DNA from 4 places in the Ancylobacter sp. FA202 genome. Region 4 is predicted to be linked to each of the others. Evidence: riboswitches for the same ligand, from Rfam matches in the RefSeq annotation. Region 4 holds a riboswitch; each other region holds the start of a gene.
What was found. Region 4 has a riboswitch for cobalamin ahead of cobW (cobalamin biosynthesis protein CobW). Riboswitches for the same ligand answer to the same signal wherever they lie in the genome.

Region 1: linked by a shared signal. The riboswitch ahead of A3M1_RS0119880 (ribonucleoside-diphosphate reductase subunit alpha) and the one ahead of cobW (cobalamin biosynthesis protein CobW) in region 4 are both predicted to bind cobalamin.
Region 2: linked by a shared signal. The riboswitch ahead of metE (5-methyltetrahydropteroyltriglutamate--homocysteine S-methyltransferase) and the one ahead of cobW (cobalamin biosynthesis protein CobW) in region 4 are both predicted to bind cobalamin.
Region 3: linked by a shared signal. The riboswitch ahead of A3M1_RS0107130 (energy-coupling factor ABC transporter permease) and the one ahead of cobW (cobalamin biosynthesis protein CobW) in region 4 are both predicted to bind cobalamin.

What each region holds. Positions count from the first base shown of each region.
Region 1 covers NZ_KB904818.1:4,302,901-4,307,505, forward strand. Annotated here, with positions in the region: gene A3M1_RS0119855 (hypothetical protein) at 1-202, opposite strand, end outside; gene A3M1_RS0119860 (hypothetical protein) at 238-465, opposite strand; gene A3M1_RS0119865 (cold-shock protein) at 578-787, opposite strand; gene rpsU (30S ribosomal protein S21) at 972-1,253, opposite strand; gene A3M1_RS0119875 (response regulator) at 1,610-1,978, shown strand; cobalamin riboswitch at 2,069-2,283, shown strand; gene A3M1_RS0119880 (ribonucleoside-diphosphate reductase subunit alpha) at 2,391-4,605, shown strand, end outside.
Region 2 covers NZ_KB904820.1:90,667-95,271, reverse strand. Annotated here, with positions in the region: gene metE (5-methyltetrahydropteroyltriglutamate--homocysteine S-methyltransferase) at 1-2,142, opposite strand, end outside; cobalamin riboswitch at 2,254-2,465, opposite strand; gene A3M1_RS25470 (ferric iron reductase) at 3,001-3,903, shown strand; gene A3M1_RS0124730 (TonB-dependent receptor) at 4,057-4,605, shown strand, end outside.
Region 3 covers NZ_KB904818.1:1,567,881-1,572,485, forward strand. Annotated here, with positions in the region: gene A3M1_RS0107120 (TonB-dependent receptor) at 1-1,509, opposite strand, end outside; gene A3M1_RS26420 (DUF2946 family protein) at 1,620-2,015, opposite strand; gene A3M1_RS0107130 (energy-coupling factor ABC transporter permease) at 2,181-2,858, opposite strand; cobalamin riboswitch at 2,894-3,133, opposite strand; gene A3M1_RS0107135 (Crp/Fnr family transcriptional regulator) at 3,164-3,943, opposite strand; gene A3M1_RS0107140 (hypothetical protein) at 3,998-4,486, opposite strand; gene A3M1_RS0107145 (sulfite exporter TauE/SafE family protein) at 4,543-4,605, opposite strand, start outside.
Region 4 covers NZ_KB904818.1:403,871-408,475, reverse strand. Annotated here, with positions in the region: gene A3M1_RS0101835 (NINE protein) at 1-214, opposite strand, end outside; gene cobO (cob(I)yrinic acid a,c-diamide adenosyltransferase) at 338-958, opposite strand; gene cobU (bifunctional adenosylcobinamide kinase/adenosylcobinamide-phosphate guanylyltransferase) at 958-1,461, opposite strand; cobalamin riboswitch at 1,600-1,808, shown strand; gene cobW (cobalamin biosynthesis protein CobW) at 1,924-2,988, shown strand; gene cobN (cobaltochelatase subunit CobN) at 3,195-4,605, shown strand, end outside.

The DNA.
Region 1 (4,605 bases), 3.9 Mb from region 4:
TCCGCTCGCCGGCTTCCTCATCGAGCATCGATTCGACGGCACCGATGGCGACTTCTAGACTGGCGATCTTCTGGATCGTCTTGTCGGAGGGCAGGGCGTTGATCTCGGCGGCGATGGAAATCAGATCGCGCTGCTCGGCCAGCAGCCGGTTGCGCAGCGTCTTGAGCTTCAGGGTCATGGGGTCGTTCAGGGCAGCAGGCATGGCAGCTTTCGCGGGAAACTAACGCTTGCGGGAGATTAACGCTTGACGGTGCGGCGGGTGGGCTTGGGGGGCGCTGAGGCGGCGAGGCTGCGCTCGGCGGCCTCCTGGGCCAGACGCGCCTGCCGCAGGCGGGCGATCTTGGCTTCGCGCGCCACGGATTCGTGCTCGATCATCGACATGGCGATCCGGGAAACGGAATCGGCCTTGCTTTCAGATTGAGACATCTTCGGCTTGAAGGGTGTCTCCTGCGCTCGTTTGGGCATGCTGAACTTCCCTTCGTAAACGCAAAAAAAGGCCGGGTTTCCCCGGCCTTTCCATTACTGCCTCAACGGCCGTTGCCAGTACATCCGTGGTCAAAGACCGGAAGCAACGTCTTCACGCAGCCTTGAGGCTGCCGGCCGAGCTCTTGCCGCTGCGGCGGTCGGTCTCGAGCTCGTAGGACACCTTCTGGCCTTCGTTCAGGCCCATGAGGCCCGCGCGCTCGACAGCAGAGATGTGAACGAACACGTCCGGCCCGCCGTTGTCCGGCTGAATGAAACCAAAGCCCTTCTGGCCGTTAAACCACTTCACAGTACCCGTAGCCATGACTAAATCCTTTCAGTCGACATAGTGATTTGAGTGCTCGCACGCATGCGAACATCAGGTTGACATCGATTTGAGAGGAAGTTCGCTACGGCGCACGGGTGCGCAAAACAAAGTTCAACGTCCAAGATCGATGCCTTATCGTACAGAGGATGTGATGTTCTCACAACCCCCGCAAGATTTATTTTTACTCGGCGGCCGGGGCGCTGGGGGCGCCAGGGCGGGGCAGGCCACGGCCGATCAACGGCTTCTTTTTCGGCGCGGCGATGAGCCCGTCGCGAATGGCCTGCTTGCGCGCGGCCTTCTTGGTCCGGCGGATGGCCTCGGCGTCTTCACGATTGCGCCGCTCGGAGGGCTTCTCGTAAGCGCGGCGCGCCTTCATCTCGCGGAAGATGCCTTCGCGCTGCATCTTCTTCTTCAAAACCCTCATGGCTTGTTCGACATTGTTGTCGCGAACGAGGACCTGCAATTCTTGTCCGATCACATGCAGCACGGCTGCTGGTTGGGCGGCTCGTGGGAGCCGACACGGCTGCATCTCGCCGGAGCAAGACGCAGCGATGGGAAGTGCGGCCCGGCGGGTCGCGACATCGTCAGGCCCTACATAGCGCCATCACGCCATGGCCGACAAGCGTCGCGCGTGATTTCCCGCGCGGTGCGGTGCGGGAACGGCGGGCGAGCGCGTTGACGCTGCGTCTGCCGTCGCCGGCGCATGTGGCGCCGGCTCACAAAAAGGTGGTTTGGAAAATAATCCGGGATCGTTCTCCCGCATGCGGCGTTGCCTGTCATTGTGGCAGTGAATCGTGCGCCGGCACCGGGGTTTTGAGTATGCCAATCGCAGTGCTGGTGGTCGAGGACGAGGCGCTCCTGCGCTTCGACATCGCCGACTACCTCGCCGAAAACGGCTTCGAGGTGCATGAGGCGGCCAGTGCCGACCAGGCGCTGAAAATCCTCGAAGCCGTCCCGGAAATCCGGCTGGTGTTCACCGATATCGACATGCCCGGCAGCATGGATGGGCTGAAGCTCTCCGCCGCAGTGCGCGACCGCTGGCCCCCGGTGCATATCATCGTCACTTCAGGCAACCGGATCGCCGGCAAGGCTGAGCTTCCCGCTGGCAGCCTGTTCTTCACCAAGCCCTACATGCCCGCCGACATCGCCCGCTCCATGCAGGGCCTGCTGGCCGGCGGGGCGGGGTGAGCGCGAGACCGCGCGCCGCTGATGGCCGCGCGCCGAGATGCGGCTGAGGACAAGAGTCATCCATATCTTGACGTCGCGAGGCGCTGGCTGCCTATATGTAGGCGTTACGGTCCTTCGAGTCGCAAGGCGAGAGGGCTAAGAGGGAAGCCGGTGAGCTCTTCGGGGCGAGGCCGGCGCTGCCCCCGCAACTGTCAGCGGCGAGCCTATCGTCCATACCGTGTCACTGAGGCCGCGCGCTTCGGGAAGGCCGGACGAGAGGCGTGGACCCGCGAGCCAGGAGACCTGCCGTAGCAACATAATCGTCCCTGGGCGGGGTGTCCCGGTGGTGCGTTCGCGCGTCCGCCGGTGGTTCTGCCATGGCCCGCGCCTGCGTCCGCTCGGCCTTTGCCCCCATCGATCTTGGGGTTAGCCGATGTCTCTTTCTCTCGACGCCGAAAACCTGCCCGGCCACGTGCCGGTTTCCGCCGCGCCGGCGGCGGCCCCTTCCAGCACACCGGGCTATCAGCTCATCCGCCGCAACGGCGCGGTGACGCCGTTCGATGCCTCGAAGATCGCCGTGGCGCTGACCAAGGCCTTCCTCGCTGTCGAAGGCTCCGGCGCGGCCGCCTCGCGCCGCGTGCACGACATCGTCGCCGAGTTGACCGACCAGATCGTTGCCGGCCTCACCCGCCGCGCCGATTCCGGGCGCAGCTTCCACATCGAGGACGTGCAGGACCAGGTGGAACTGGCGCTGATGCGCGGCGAACACCACAAGGTCGCGCGCGCCTATGTGCTCTACCGCGAGGAGCGGGCACGCGAGCGGGCGGCGGCCAAGGCGGCCTCCCTCTCGGTTCCGACGCTGACGGCGGCGCTGTCGATGACCACGGCCGACGGGGCGCGGGTGCCGCTCGACGCTGCCCGGCTGGAGGCGGTGCTGGCCGAGGCGACGGAGGGATTGGCCGATGTCTCCGCTGCCACCATCCTCAACGAGACCCGTCGCAACCTTTATGACGGCATCAGCGTCGATGAGCTGGCGCTGGCCCCGATTCTCGCCGCCCGCACGCTGATCGAGACCGAGCCGAACTATGCCAAGGTGTCCGCCCGCCTGCTCGGCGACAAGCTGCGCCGCGAGGCGCTGAGCTTTCTCGACGGCCGGCCGGCGCAGGCGACGCAGCGCGAGATGGGGGCACGCTACCCCGACTATTTCCGCGCCTATCTCCAGCGCGGCATCGCCGAGGAACTGATCGACCCCGAACTCGGCCGATTCGACCTCGACCGCATCGCGGCGGCCCTGCTCCCCGAGCGCGACCTGCAATTCGACTATCTCGGCCTGCAGACGCTGTATGACCGCTATTTCCTGCACGCGCGCGGCACTCGCTTCGAGCTGCCGCAGGCCTTCTTCATGCGCGTCGCCATGGGGCTCGCCTTGCGCGAGGTGGATCGCGAGGCGCGGGCGATCGAGTTCTACCGCCTGCTGTCCTCCTTTGACTTCATGGCCTCGACCCCAACCCTGTTCAATGCCGGCACGCTGCGCCCGCAGCTTTCCTCCTGCTTCCTGACCACCGTGGCGGATGATCTCGACGGCATCTTCAAGGCGATCAAGGACAATGCCCTGCTGGCGAAATATTCCGGCGGGCTCGGCAATGACTGGACCCGGGTGCGCGGCCTCGGCGCCCATATCAAGGGCACCAATGGCGAGAGCCAGGGTGTGGTGCCCTTCCTCAAGGTGGCCAACGACACCGCCATCGCGGTGAACCAGGGCGGCAAGCGCAAGGGGGCGGTCTGCGCCTATCTGGAAACCTGGCATATCGACATCGAAGAATTCCTCGACCTGCGCAAGAACACCGGCGACGACCGCCGCCGCACCCACGACATGAACACCGCCAACTGGGTGCCGGACCTGTTTCTGCAGCGGGTGGAGGCGGACGGGCCGTGGACGCTGTTCTCGCCCGACGAGACGCCTGATCTGCACGACCTTACCGGACCGACGTTCAAGAGCGCCTATGAGGCCTATGAGGCGAAGGCGGCGCGCGGCGAGATGAAGGTGTTCCGGCAGGTGCGGGCCATCGACCTGTGGCGGCGTATGCTGACCCTGCTGTTCGAGACCGGCCACCCCTGGATCACCTTCAAGGACCCGTGCAACATCCGCTCGCCGCAGGGCCATGTCGGCGTGGTGCACTCGTCCAACCTGTGCACCGAGATCACGCTCAACACCACCGCCGACGAGGTGGCGGTGTGCAATCTCGGCTCGGTGAATCTACTGGCGCATGTCACACCCGACGGGCTCGATCAGGCGCGGCTGGCGCGCACGGTGACGACGGCGATGCGGATGCTCGACAACGTCATCGACATCAATTTCTACACCATCCCCGAGGCGCGCCGCTCCAATCTGCGCCACCGTCCGGTGGGGCTTGGCATTATGGGTTTCCAGGACGCGCTGCAGGCGCTGCGCATTCCCTATGGCTCGCAAGAGGCGGTGCGCTTCGCCGATACCAGCATGGAGGCAGTGAGCTTCCACGCACTTCAAGCCTCCTGCGATCTCGCCCTTGAGCGCGGGCGCTACCCTTCCTTCGAGGGCTCGCTGTGGTCGAAAGGGATTCTGCCGATCGACAGCCTTGAGCTGCTAAGCGACGCGCGCGGCGGGCTGG
Region 2 (4,605 bases), on a different contig from region 4:
GATCTCGTTGGGGTAGCGGTAGTCGACGAAGGCATCGAGCAGCTCCATCTTCGAGCGCGAGGTCTCGATGGAGATCACGTCGGCATCCATGGCCGCGATGGCGGCGATGATGTCGTTGAACTCCGAATAGCACATATGGGTGTGGATCTGCGTCTCGTCCCGCACGCCCGAGGCGCAGAGGCGGAAGCTCTCCACCGCCCAGTCGAGATAGGCGTCCCACTCGGCGCGGCGCAGCGGCAGGCCCTCGCGGATCGCCGCCTCGTCGATCTGGATCATCGCCGCGCCAGCGGCTTCGAGATCCTGCACCTCGTCGCGTATGGCGAGGGCGATCTGCCGGCAGGCGAGGCTGCGGGGCACGTCGTCGCGCACGAAGGACCAGTTGAGGATGGTCACCGGGCCGGTCAGCATGCCCTTCATCGGCCAGCCGGTGCAGCCCTGCGCAAAGCGCCACCAGTCGACCGTCATCGGCGCGGGCCGCGAGACATCGCCGAACAGGATGGGCGGGCGGACATAGCGCGAACCATAGCTCTGCACCCAGCCATGCTTGGTGAAGGCGAAGCCGGAGAGCTGCTCGCCAAAATACTGCACCATGTCGTTGCGCTCGAACTCACCATGCACGAGCACATCGAGCCCGATCTCCTCCTGCCAGCGAATGGTGCGGGCGGTCTCCTCCTTAAGGAAGGCCTGATACGCGGCGTCGCTCAGTTCGCCCTTGCCGTGGGCGGCGCGGGCCTTGCGCACGTCGGGCGTCTGCGGGAAGGAGCCGATGGTCGTTGTGGGGTAGGGCGGCAGGCCGAGACGGGCACGCTGCCGTTCGGCGCGGTGGGCGAACGGGCTGGCACGGCGCGCATCCGCCGGTGTGACCGCCGAAAGGCGGGCGGCGACGGCGGCATCGTGCACCTTGGCGGACGTTGCGCGGGCCTCGGCGGCCCTGGCCGAAGCGGCGAGCTTGCCGAGCACCACCTCGCGCCCGCCGGCAAGGGCGGTACCCAGCGTGACGAGTTCGTCCATCTTCTGCACGGCGAAGGCGAGCCAGCTCTTCACGTCAGGATCAAGGCCGGTCTCCTGTTCGAGGTCGATCGGCACATGCAGCAACGAGCAGGACGGGGCAATCTCGACATGGTCGGTGCCGCGCCTGCGCACGAAGGGTTCGAGCGTGTCGAGCAGGCCAGGCAGATTGGTGCGCCAGACATTGCGCCCGTCAATGACGCCGAGCGACAGCACGAGCCCCGCCCGCGCCCTGTCCGCCACCTCGCGCAGTTGCCCGGCGCCTCGCACCAGATCGAGATGCAGCCCGGCGATCGGCAGGGAAAGCGCGGTGTCGAGATTGTCGCCCAGCCGGCCGAAATAGCTGGTCAGCATGATCTTCAGCCGGGGCAGTGCATGGGCAAAGAAGCCATATGCCTCGCGCAGCGCGACGCGGGCGGCGTCATTGAGGTCTGTGACGAGGCAGGGCTCGTCGATCTGCACCCAGTCCGCTCCCGAGGCGGAGAGCCGGCGCAGCACCTCGACATAGACCGGGAGCAGCTCGCCGAGCAGGCTGAGCGGGTCGAGTCCCTCGTCCTTCGCCTTGCCGAGCTTGAGGAAGCTGACCGGGCCAAGCAGCACCGGCCGCGTCTCATAGCCCAGCGCCTTGGCCTCGCGGTACTCGTCCATCGGCTTGGTGGAGGTGAGCGAGAAGCGCTGCCCCGGAGAGAATTCCGGCACCATGTAGTGATAATTGGTGTCGAACCATTTGGTCATCTCAAGCGCCGGAACGCCGCTGCCATGCGGGTGCGCGTGGCCATGCGCGCACGTCGTCTCCGCGCTCTGACTGCCGCGCGCCATGGCGAAATAGGTGTCGAGCGGCACCGGCCCGCCGGTCCAGCCATAGGCGGGCGGGATCGCCCCCACCATCACCGCCGTGTCGAGCACATGGTCGTAGAGCGAGAAATCGTTGGAGGGGATGTTGGTGACGCCCAGCGCCTTCTGCCGGGCCCAGTTGGCGGCTCGCAGCCGCGCGGCGGTTTCGAGCAGCGCGGCGGAATCGCTCTTGCCGGCCCAGTAGGTCTCAAGCGCGCTCTTGAGTTCGCGGCGCGGGCCGATGCGCGGCGTGCCCAGGGTGGAAACCGGCACCGTGCCGGCGGAATAAGGGAAGTTCATTCGGCTAACCCCAATCAGGATTGGGGGCAAAGGCCGAGCGGACGCGAGGCGCTGCCACGGGTGCAAGGCACCGGCGGCCGCGCGAACGCACCACCGGGACACCCCGCCCAGGGACGATTATGGTGTCAGGGCAGGTCTCCTGGCTCGCGGGTCGCCGCCTCTCGTCCGGCCTTCCCGAAGCTTGCGCTTCAGTGACGCTGAATGGACGACAGGCTCGCCGCTTACAGTTGCGGGGGCAGCGCCGGCCTCGCCTTGAGGCTCACCGGCTTCCCTCTTAGCTGCGACGCAAGCGACGCCGCAGACCCATGACTGCGCCACGATGAGGGCGCCAGCGACGATTGTCAATCGCGACATAAAGACATCTTTATGTCGGCATATGATCTGGGCTGCTTCGATTGTTGTCGATAGCGCCCCTTTCAACCAGCTTACGAACCCTTGGCGCGGCAGAGTCCGTTGTCGGCGGCTTGTTCCGAGTCCGCAATTGGCACACTCATGACCTCCAGAGCGGTAAGCGGAATCGTCTGCTTTCAGGAACCCGATAATCAGATCTCTACGTCCGACATCGGGGCGCAAAGCTGACCTCGCTGAAAGGCGGCGGGGGCAGGTATGGGGCAGCGCGCATCATGGGGCTATAGTGAACACATCGTTCTCTTCTTGGTCGCTCGCGGCCCGCCACCTACGCCCGGGCATCCTACGCTACGCCATGAAGTCAGATCGCCGCCGGCGGCCGATCACGGGGCAGGCGTCCTAGACCGCGACGTGGTGCTTTCAGCTTCTGCCATCTCAGGCCGCGTCAGTGTCCCGTTTACGCCTTGCCAATCGTCTTGCCAGTAGAAGGGCGGCAGCGAGGCGCGCGGAATGCAGCGGCAGTTGATCGGGGAACCAGCGCATCCTCTCGGCGCGGCGACGGCAGTTGAGTCAGCCGTGTGGCCGGGGCTGCGGATCGAACTCGGGCCTTGGGAACCGGGGTGGCTGACGGCGCAGGAGTTCTTTACCTCTGCCGCCGCGATTGACGACTTCCTCGCGCATGAGCGGGCGCTTTATCCGGGAGCCGATCTGAAAAGCAGCGCCGCGTTCATGATGCGGGACTACCTCTCCATCTTCTCGCTGGCGACCGTTCCGCTGTTCCTTGGTCACGGCCTCGTGCCAGATCTTGCGCCCGCACGCGTCGCGCTGTGGTTCCACGACGTCGTGCATGAGCAGGACGGCCGGACATATGCGGTCCGCCGGGCACATGTGCGCTATCTCTCGCAGGCCTATGCGACGGATCAGCTTGACGCTGCTTGTCATGCGGACGCACAGGCCGTCGCCGACAGGTCTGTCCTGTGCGAGCAGTTTCGCGCGGGGCTGGAAGATCACGTGCAACCGCTCGTCGTCGCCCTCAAGGCCCGAACGGGGCTCGCCTCCGGTGCGCTCTGGCGGCTGGCGGGGGATGCCATCGCCGGACGTTTTCTCGACGTGGGAAAAAAACTGGGCCGGCTTGAGGAGGCCAAGGCCACCGCGCTGTTGATCCTGAAGCAGCCGGGTTCGCCTCTCGCCAACCGTCAGCTGCATTTCTTCGACATCGAGCTGAACGGCGACGCCGGGTGCCCTCTGGGCGTGTGGACCTTCCGCGCCCGCGGCGGTTGCTGCCGCTACTACACGCTTGAGGGCGGCACCGTCTGCACAACCTGTGTGCTCAAGCCCGCGAACGAGCGCGACGCCGAGATGCGCGCGGCGATCCGGCGCCACCTCGGCCTCGACGAGACGGCCTCCGGCTAAGGAGCACGCGTCGTCGCGGTACTGCTCCAAGAATTTTTGCCCCTGCGAGTCCCAGATCCCCCGCATGGATCGTCACTCCAGCAAGCGGCCGGGGGAAGGCCGATAGAAGCAACGGGCAGCGGCGCCTTGAACGCCGCGTGGACGGGGATTTCGATGACCGCAGGGGCACACGCATTCATGGGCGCGCGGGCGCGCCGCCTTTTCCGGCTTGCGCTTCTGGCGAGCACGATCCTCGCCTTCGGCATGGACGCCGCCACGGCGCAAAGCGCCGCGCCCGCGCGCACCAACCAGCAGGCGATCGCCATTCCGCCGGGCACGCTGACCGCCGGGCTGAACCGGCTCGCGGCGCAATCGGGCATCGAGATCCTGTTCGACGCCGCGCTGACCAGCGGCCGCCTGACCCAGGGGGTCAGCGGGACGATGACGGCGGCGGCGGCGCTCGACGCCCTGTTGGCCGGCACGGGAATTCGCGCGCGCTTCGCCGGCGGAAACCAGGTAGTGCTCAGCGGCCCGGAGGCGATCGAAGCCGACAACCTGACCTTCGGCGGCGAAATCTCGCTCGATGCCATCGCCGTCTATGGCGCACGCAACGCGCGCACGCTGCAGGATGTCAGCGCCAGCGTCGGCGTGGTCCGTGCCGAAGAGATCGAGGATGGCGAGATCCGCTATCTCCGGGATTCCTTCCGCCTCCTCGGCAACGTG
Region 3 (4,605 bases), 1.2 Mb from region 4:
GCGCTCATAGAGATTGGGCGAGCGTGTCTTGCGGGCGAGGCCTATATCTAGCTGCCGCGCCTCATCCGGTTGGTAGCGCAGGATCGCCGAGCCATCGATGTTGATATCGGTGCGGGCGTGGTCCAGCGCATTAAAGGCGGCGGCATTGGCACCGTACATCATCTCGTTGTAGCCCTGCACGTCGCCGGTGTTCATCCACACCACGTCGCTGCGCGCGCCGAGAATGGCGGTCCATTGCTGCGAAAGCGCCCGCTCCCACTCCGCGAACACGCCGACGCGCAGGCGTTGGCCGTCATTGATGTTCCAGAACGTGTCCGGTCCCATCATCATCGAGCCCTCGACCGGGGGCCACCAGTCATCGAGCTGGTTATAATATACCTCGTTGCCGATCCGCACGATGTCGCGGTCGGTCGGTTCGAGCGTGCCGGCGACGCGATAGCCCATGTCGCTGGCCTGTGTATCCATCGGCATGTCGCCGGTCTTATCAGGCGCGATAAAGCCCATCGTGTGGCGCACATTGTTGTAGAAGGCGTTAGCTTCCAGCTGGCCCCACTCGAAGCTCTTCTCAAGAGCACCGTTGACGAAGAAGCTCTTATTGTCGACCATGTCCATGTACTGGTTGACATAGCCTTGGTAGGGAATGAACTGCCCGCCGAGCTGGAAGTTCACGAGGCCGTCGTCCAGCTTGCGCGACAGGCTTAACGCGTGGTTCTGGGTCTCGTACATCGTCGACTTGATCGTCGTTCCATTGCCCGACTTGTAATCGTCGGCCTGCACCCAGCCGCCGGTATAGTTGATGCTTCCGACATCATTGGCCGCATTCAGGCTCACGTCGACACCGACGACATTGCCGTTGCTTCGGTAATAGCCCGACACGCTGCCGGAGAAGACCACTTCCGGCGTTTCGGCGAAGGTCGGCGGCGCGACGGTCACGTCGATGCGTGCACCCGTATAGTCGCCGCCGAGGCTCACCGGGGCGGTGCCAGAATAGACCTTGACCTGTCCGATCATCGCCGGGTTCACATAGGACAGCGGCGGGTTCATCATGTTCGGGCAGGCCGGGCCGAACAGCATGCCGTCGATCGAGACTTGCACCTGGTCGGCGCTCATGCCGTTGACCGCCGGCAGGCTCGACACCCCGCCGGCACCCCAGGAAGCCCCGCCCGGCACACGGTCGATCAGCGAGGCCGAATCGCTGGTCCACAGCGTGGCGTTATTGGCCTCGAGGACGGAGATGGTGCCCGTGTCGGCGGGCACGAAGCCCTCATACGTAATGTCAAGCGCCGCGGCCGAGGCGCCACCGTCCGCCGGGCCGACGACAGTGACGGTGGGCAATTGCTGGACGTCCCTCATATCGGATGCTGCGTCCTGCGCGTGCGCCGTCGCGAACAGCGCGGGGACGCAGAGCAGCGCCAGGACAGGGCCGGCCAGCGCCGTCGACCGGCACAGCAGGGAGCGGCAGGGAGAACGCCTTGATGGCGTGCGAAAAGACAGGATCGAGGACTGCATGGCGTTTCCATCGGTCTGCGGAACACACCTGCGGATAGGCGCGCCAGACGGCGCACCCTTGGGTGGTCCCGGTTTGTCAAAAGAAGGCGCTGCGCGAGGCGGCGCCGTTGTCAGACGAGGAAAAGCACCAGCGGCGGCCCGCGCGGATGATGCGCGTCGCGGGACGGCAAGATCGGGCGCCGGCAGGGGACGGAGACAGGCCAGTCGACGAGAGAAGCGGGACGCCGGACAACCGACTCGGCGACCAGGACCGGAGGCAGGGCAAGATCGACCCGCAAAGTGCAGAGCGGGCAATGGGCGACGGCGTGCCCTTCCTCGCCCTCATCCGACGGCGCAGCCGCTGAGGGCCCGCTCATGCAGAGGAAGCTGGCTTGTGACCCCAGTGGATCGGCGGCGACACGGGCCGCAAAAACACTGGCCAGCAGCAGCTGCAGGACGAGCGCATACGCCACCGTCAGCGCGACGGCGCGCACTCCCAGCCAGCTGCTTCCTGAACGCCCAGCCATCCCGAATCCCCGAGGCGATCATCGCATCGGCAGCGGCGTTCGCACAGGGTTAACAGTCACTTGAGCGGTGACTTGGACAATTTGTCCACGTAGGCGGGCAGCATCAATACAGACGATGTTCAGCAGGGAAACGGGAGGCGCAAGGCGCCTCCCGGCCCGCAAATGTCACGCCGCGTCGTAGAGCCGGCGCTCGAAAAGCGGCGTCCCGCGCAGCCCGCTGAGCGCCTTGGCGGCGGCCAGAACGGCAAGGTCGACCAGAGGTTCCACAATGATTACAAGCATGTAGGCGGCGCCGAAGGAGGCGATCGACGAAGCGTTCTCTACCGTGAATCCGTGGCCGTAGAGGGCCCAGAACGCCACCCAGACCACGATTCCGGCCTGGTAGGTGGTCGAAAGTGCCAGCGCCTGACGGTATTTGATCTCCACATAGGGCGTGTTCGGTGCGACCAGTCGGGTGGACAGTGAGGCCAGTGCGAACAACGGCACCAGCAGGGTGGTGACGTTCATGCCATATTGCGGCAGGTCCAACGGCGCGAAGAAAATCCCCTGCAGGGCGAGGCCGGCGGCAAGGCCGATGGCCGCCGGGGCCACGCCGAAAATGAGAAACAGCGTCGAGCCGAGGATGAGGTGCACCTCCGACACGCCGACCGGATGATGCGGCAGCACCTCGAAGAAGCAGAAGACGAGCGCCGTGGTGAAAAGGCTGCGGAGGATGAGCGAGACGACGCCGCGCTCGGCCACGGCGTCGGCCACGAGCTTGAGCGTGTAAGCGCCGGCGCCGGCCGCCGTCACATAGCTGAGCCAGATCTTTCCTTCGGCCACCAGGCCGGGTTCGATATGCATGATGTTCTCCTGCGCCGTCTCACCCGACGGCACGTGTTGGATGGATCATCCATGGCCGGTCTCCTGACTTGCGGGTCACGGCATGCCTTCCGCCTTCCCGGTCCTCGCCCGAAGGGGCTTGGGTCCAGTGGCACGTTGGAAGGCCGCTCGCCGCTTACAGTCGCGGGGGCGGTCGGGGCTTCGGGCAAAGGACCTCGCGGTCCGTGCGCCCTACCCCGTTCCCGTTTCATCCGGAAAGGTTTCCCCATCCGGACACCATGGTGAATCGATGGGTGCATCGACACCCCGCATAAAACAGCGCGCCCTCACCGCGCGCAAGCGGCGCTTTTCGCCGGCGTCGTGCTGCGCCGCGCCGGCCGGGCCACCCGCGCCGTGCGCCCCTTGGCGGCGTAGAGGGCCTCCACCTTGCGTTCACCCACGGCAATGCGGCGCAGTGCGGCGATGTCCTGGAGGATCAACCGCCCTTCTCTCGCGAACGCGATCACCCCCTCTTCGCGCAGGCGGCTCATGCAGCGGCTCACCGTCTCCAGCGTCAGGCCGAGCCAGTCGGCGAGGTCGCCACGGCTGAGATGCAGCGGGAAGCTCAGACCCGGCGCGTGTTCTTCCCACGCCTCGGCGAACTGCGCGGCTAGATCGAGCAGCGCCGCCGCCACCCGCTCGCCGGCGCTCTGCCGGCCCAGCCGGGTGACATGGCCGAGCGCCCGGGTGAGCAGCACCTCCTGGTTCTGCGCCAACAGGCTCCTGCGCCCGGCCGGCGCTTCGTCGACCGGCTCCAGCTGCGTCGGTGCCAGCGCCACCGCCAGGCCATCGAGGCGGGCGAGCATCGCACCATCAAAGAGCCGACCCGGCCCAAGAATGTCGAGGATCTGCCGACGCTCGGCGTCCAGCCGGCGGGTGAGCGCCAGGCAGCCGGCGCGGACCCGGTAGAGCGGGGCCGCGTCGAGGTCCAGACCGGGCAAGGCCAGCATCGTGCCGGGCGCCACAGCCCATGCGGGGACAGTTCGGGAAGCTCTTTCGAGCCCGGGGATCAGCACGTCGAGAGGGAGCACCGACGGCTGGCCGACGGGAAGGGGGCTGACAAACATCGCAACGATCCGGCACCGGCGCCGGAAGCCCTCAAGCGGGCCGTGCCGGCTGCATCACACCAAAGGCAGGCGCAGGCCTGCCGCGAACAGGGCGGCGAAGGCGGGTGTCGGCGGCGCGCGCGAGGAGATGCGGTAGAGCGGCGGGGTCATCGCCACAAGGCGCTCGGGCGGCGGCACACGAACCAGAAGGCGGTACTCGGCGCGGCGATACAGATCGCCCGTCGGCCCGGACAGGCCGATGACCGCGCTGAGACGGCAGGCGTCGCAGCCGGGGCGATGCGCCGCCGGGTGCGGGTTGCCGTCGCCCTCCGCCCCGGTGAGGCAGAGATCGGGCACCGTGCCATCAGGCAGCGTGTATTGCGAAAGGTCGATCCCCGTCCCGCTTGGGCGTGCCGCCGGCGAATGATGCGCGGCGAGCGCGAACAGCAGGGCGAGGGCGCACAGAATCCGCAGCCCGACGCCCCCGCCTCGGGAGACGGTCCAGCGTCGGTCGGCGGGTCCGATGCGGGAGAACAGCTGCGCCATGGGGAGCGATGCTAGCATGCCGCTCGTCGCGCGATAGTGGACAAGACGTCCGATCGCCCGCCTCGCGCGCTCCGTCAGGTGAGGCACAGCGCCTCCCACGCCGCCTCCGGCAGCAGGGCGCTGGCGGTCGCGACCAG
Region 4 (4,605 bases):
GGGCTTCCAGATAGTCGACGCGGCGCTCCAGATTGGCTTCGCGCACCATGCCGGGAATGAGGAACAGATCGATGATCTGGCCGATGCCAAGCAGGCCGAGGGTCAGCAGCCAGAGCGCACCCGTCCAGTAGCGGCCGGTATAGAAACGCTGGATGCCGCACACGCCGATCAGGCCGAAGCACCAGAACAGGTAGGCGATAGGGGTGGAACGCATCGAAGCGTTTCTCCATGAAAGCATGACGCCGCAACACTCGGCGCTGTGTATCAGATAGGAATGTCGCCGCACAATTGCGAGATCGCCGCGTGCAAATTCTTGCAGCTTCTTGTGACGGGTGGATCAAAACTCGATGCCCTTCTGCGCCTTCACCCCGGCTTTGAAGTGGTGCTTGACGAGGCCCATCTCGGTGACGAGATCGGCGGCCTCGATCAGCTCCGCCTTGGCGTTGCGGCCGGTGACGACGATGTGCAGCCCTTCGCGGCGGGCGCTGAGCGCCGCGACGACCTCGGGCAGCGGCAGATAATCGTAGCGCAGCGCGATGTTCAGCTCGTCGAGGATGAGTAGGCCGATGGCGGGATCGTCCATCATCTCCCGCACCTTGTCCCAGGCCCGGCGGGCGGCCGCGATGTCGCGGGCGAGGTCCTGCGTCTCCCAGGTGAAGCCCTCGCCCATGGAGTGCCATTCCACGCGCGGGCCGAAGCTTTCCAGCGCGCGGCGCTCGCCCGAATCCCACGCGCCCTTGATGAACTGGACCACGCCGACCTTGGCCCCATCAGGCTGGCCGAGCGTGCGCAGAGCGAGGCCGAAGGCGGCGGTGGATTTTCCCTTGCCGGGGCCTGTATGGACGATGAGCAGGCCCTTCTCTACGGATTTTTCCGCCACTTCCGCGTCCTGCACCGCCTTGCGCTTTTCCATCTTGGCGCGGTGGCGGGCGGCTTCCTCGGGAGATATCTCGGTCATCACTTCACCTTCATCGGCAGGCCGGCGACCACGAAGATCACGCTGTCGGCACGGGCGGCGACCGCCTGGTTGAGCCGGCCCTGCGCGTCGCGGAAGCGGCGGGCCAGCGCGTTGTCGGGCACGATGCCGAGCCCGACCTCATTCGACACCACGAAGACCGGCCCCTCATGGCTGGCGAGCGCCTCGACCAGCGCGGCGCACTCGCTGGCGAGGTCGGCCTCCGCCAGCATCCGGTTGCTGAGCCAGAGGGTGAGGCAGTCCACCAGCACCGGCCGGCCGGGCGGCAACGTGCGCAAGGCGTCGGCAAGCTCGTGCGGGGCGTCCAGCGTCTGCCAGCCCGCGCCGCGCCGGGCGCGGTGCAGGGCGATGCGCTCTTCCATCTCGCTGTCCCAGGCCTGCGCGGTGGCGATGTAGCTCCAGGGCGGGGAAAAGCCTGAGATGAGGCCCTCGGCATAGGCGCTCTTGCCGGAGCGGGCGCCGCCGAGGACGAGGGTCAGCGCCATGGAGCGGGGGCCGGGGCAAAGCGAGGCGTCATCGTCGTCGGCTCCTGTCGTCGGCTGCGGGCGAGCGGCGGACTATAGCCGGGGCGCATCGCCGGGCAACCGGCGCCGTCCGGTTTGACTTTGCCGGCCAAGCCTCCTTAAGTGGCCGCGACCGTCGGTTTCCTCCCGCCAGGGAGGGACGAAGAGGGAATGCGGTGCGGGGCGCTTTCAGGCCCCCAATTCCGCGGCTGCCCCCGCAACTGTGAGCGGCGAGCCTCAGCCGGAAGCCACTGGAGACCTCTCCGGGAAGGCGGCGACGAGGCAGCGACCCGCGAGCCAGGAGACCTGCCGGTGGTCCGGTCGTGCGTGCCGGCGGGGTGCCCGGCAGACAGGCAGAGCCGTGCTGAGGCGCGCGGCTTCGCGCGGAAGCTCCTTTCCGCGACCGACGCATCCCGCGATTCCTGAGCTTCGTGGAGATGCCGCATGCCGACCCAATCCCGCCCCGCCGCGCTTGATCGTGTTCCCTGCACCATCGTCACCGGCTTCCTCGGCTCGGGTAAGACCACCCTCATTCGCCATGTGCTGGAGAATGCCGGGGGGCGGCGCCTCGCGGTGATCGTCAACGAGTTCGGCGATGTCGGCATCGATGGCGAGATATTGAAGGGCTGCGGCGTCGAATCCTGCCCGGAGGAAAACATCGTCGAGCTGGCCAATGGCTGCATCTGCTGCACCGTGGCGGATGATTTCGTGCCGGCGCTCGACGCCATCCTCGCCCTGGAGCCGAAGGTCGACCACATCCTGATCGAGACCTCCGGCCTCGCGCTCCCCAAGCCGCTTGTGCAGGCCTTCCACTGGCCGGCGATCAAGAGCCGGGTGACGGTGGACGGCGTGGTGGCGGTGGTGGATGGCGAGGCGCTGGCGTCGGGCCGCGTCGCGCACGATCACGACGCGCTTGCCGCCCAGCGCGCGGCCGATGACAGCCTCGACCATGACGACCCGATCGAGGAAGTGTTCGACGACCAGATCGCCTGCGCCGACCTTGTCCTCCTCACCAAGGCCGACCTGATCGACGCCGCCGGGCAGGCCAAGGCCCGCGCCGCGCTCGACGCCGAGCTGCCCAAAGGCGTGCGTGTGGTGAGCGTGACCGAGGGGCGGATCGACCCGGCGCTGCTGATGGGACTCGGCATCGGCACCGAGAACGACATCGAGAACCGCAAGACGCATCACGACAATGAACTCGACCACGACCATGACGATTTCGACAGCTTCGTCGTCGAAGTGCCTGAAATCACCGATCCGGCCGAGTTTGCCGCCCGGGTGGCGCGGGCGGCGGAGGAGGCGGATGTGCTGCGGGTGAAGGGGTTCTTGCCCGTCGCCGGCAAGTCGATGCGGCTGCTGGTGCAGGCGGTGGGCCCGCGCGTGGCGCACCATTTCGACCGGCCCTGGGGCGAGGGCGCGCGCACCGGCCGCCTCGTCGCCATCGGGCTGAAGGGGCTGGACCGGGCGAAGGTGGAAGCGATCCTCGCCGGGGAGAGCGTGGCGGCGTGAGTGAACCTGCCCCACAGCACCACGTCATCCTGAGGTGCCCGGACCTTGTCCGGGCCTCGAAGGATGCTCGTTGCGCGCGGTTTGGCCACCGGAACAGGCGTCATGGCCGGGCGTGTCCCGGCCATCCACGTCTTGCGGCTCCAAAGTCGTGGATCCCCGGGCCAGGCCCGGGGATGACGGCATTCTGACGGGAGACGCGCCACCCCATGCACATCCTCACCACCACCTCCTCCAGCCTCGACGACCTCGTCGAGCCGGTCGATCTCGGCCAGACGCCCGGCGAGGTGGTGATCGTCTCCTTTGCCGACAGCGACCTCGGCGCGCTGGCGCGGGCGCAGGAGGTGATGGCACAGGAGGTAATGGCGGGACCGGGGCTGCCCAGCCTGCGGCTGGCCAATCTGCGCGATCTCCGGCACCCGATGTCGGTCGATCTGTGGATCGACAAGGTGGGGAGCCGAGCCCGCATCGTGGTGGTGCGGCTGCTCGGCGGGCTCGACTGGTGGCGCTATGGCGTCGACCGGCTCAGCGCCGAGGCGCGGGCGCGGGGCTTCACGCTCGCCGTGCTGCCGGGCGAGGACCGCGACGACCCGCGCCTTGCCGAGGCCTCCACCCTTGCGGAGGCCGAGCTCGCGACGCTGCTCGGCTATTTCCGCGCCGGCGGGCCGGCGAATATGGCCGCGCTGCTGCGGGTTCTCGCCGGCTATGCGGGACGGGCGATGGCCTCCCCGCCGGCGCCGCAAAACCTGCCGCTGGCGGGGGGTTATGAGGGGGGCACTGCGTCCCCCTCACCCAACCCTCTCCCCGACGGGAAGAGGGCTTTCGAGGACCAACAGGCCCTCAGGACCGGGCTTGACCCGGCCACCCAGCCGCAGTGGCGTGCGGATGGGGAAACGCTGGGTCCCCGGGTCAAGCCCGGGGATGAGGGCCTCTCACTTTTGGAGGCTGCCCGCCCCGCCATCCCGATCATCTTCTACCGCTCCATGGCGCTGGCGGGCGATACCGCGCCGGTGGAGGCGCTGTGCGCGGCGCTTCGCGCGCGCGGGCTCGACCCCCGGCCGATCTATGTCGCCAGCCTGAAGGAGCCGACCTCCATCGCCTTCCTGAAGGCGGCGCTGGCGGGCATGGACCCGGCCGCGATCCTGACGCTCACCGCCTTCGCCGCCGCCGATCCCGGCGAGGCGACGGTGCTCGACGCGCCTGGCGTGCCGGTGCTGCAGGCGATTGTCGCCACCACGAAGCGCGCGGCGTGGGCGGAGGGCGCGCGCGGGCTGACCAGCGCCGATCTCGCCATGCATGTGGTGCTGCCCGAGCTCGACGGGCGGGTGCTGGCCGGGGCGCTCTCCTTCAAGGCGCCGCAGGAAACCCCCGCCGTGCCCGGCTTCGCCGCGCTGGTGAACCTTCCCGAGCCGGACCGGGTGGCGCAGATCGCCGACCGGGTCGCGGCGCTGGTGCGGCTGCGACAGACTCCCCGTGCCGACCGCCGGATCACCGTGCTGATGCCGGACTATGCCGGCGCCCCCGGCCGCACCGGCTGGGCGGTGGGGCTCGACGTGCCGGCGAGCGTGCGCGCGCTGCTGGCGGATTTGTGCACCGCCGGCTACGCGGTGGAGGATGTGC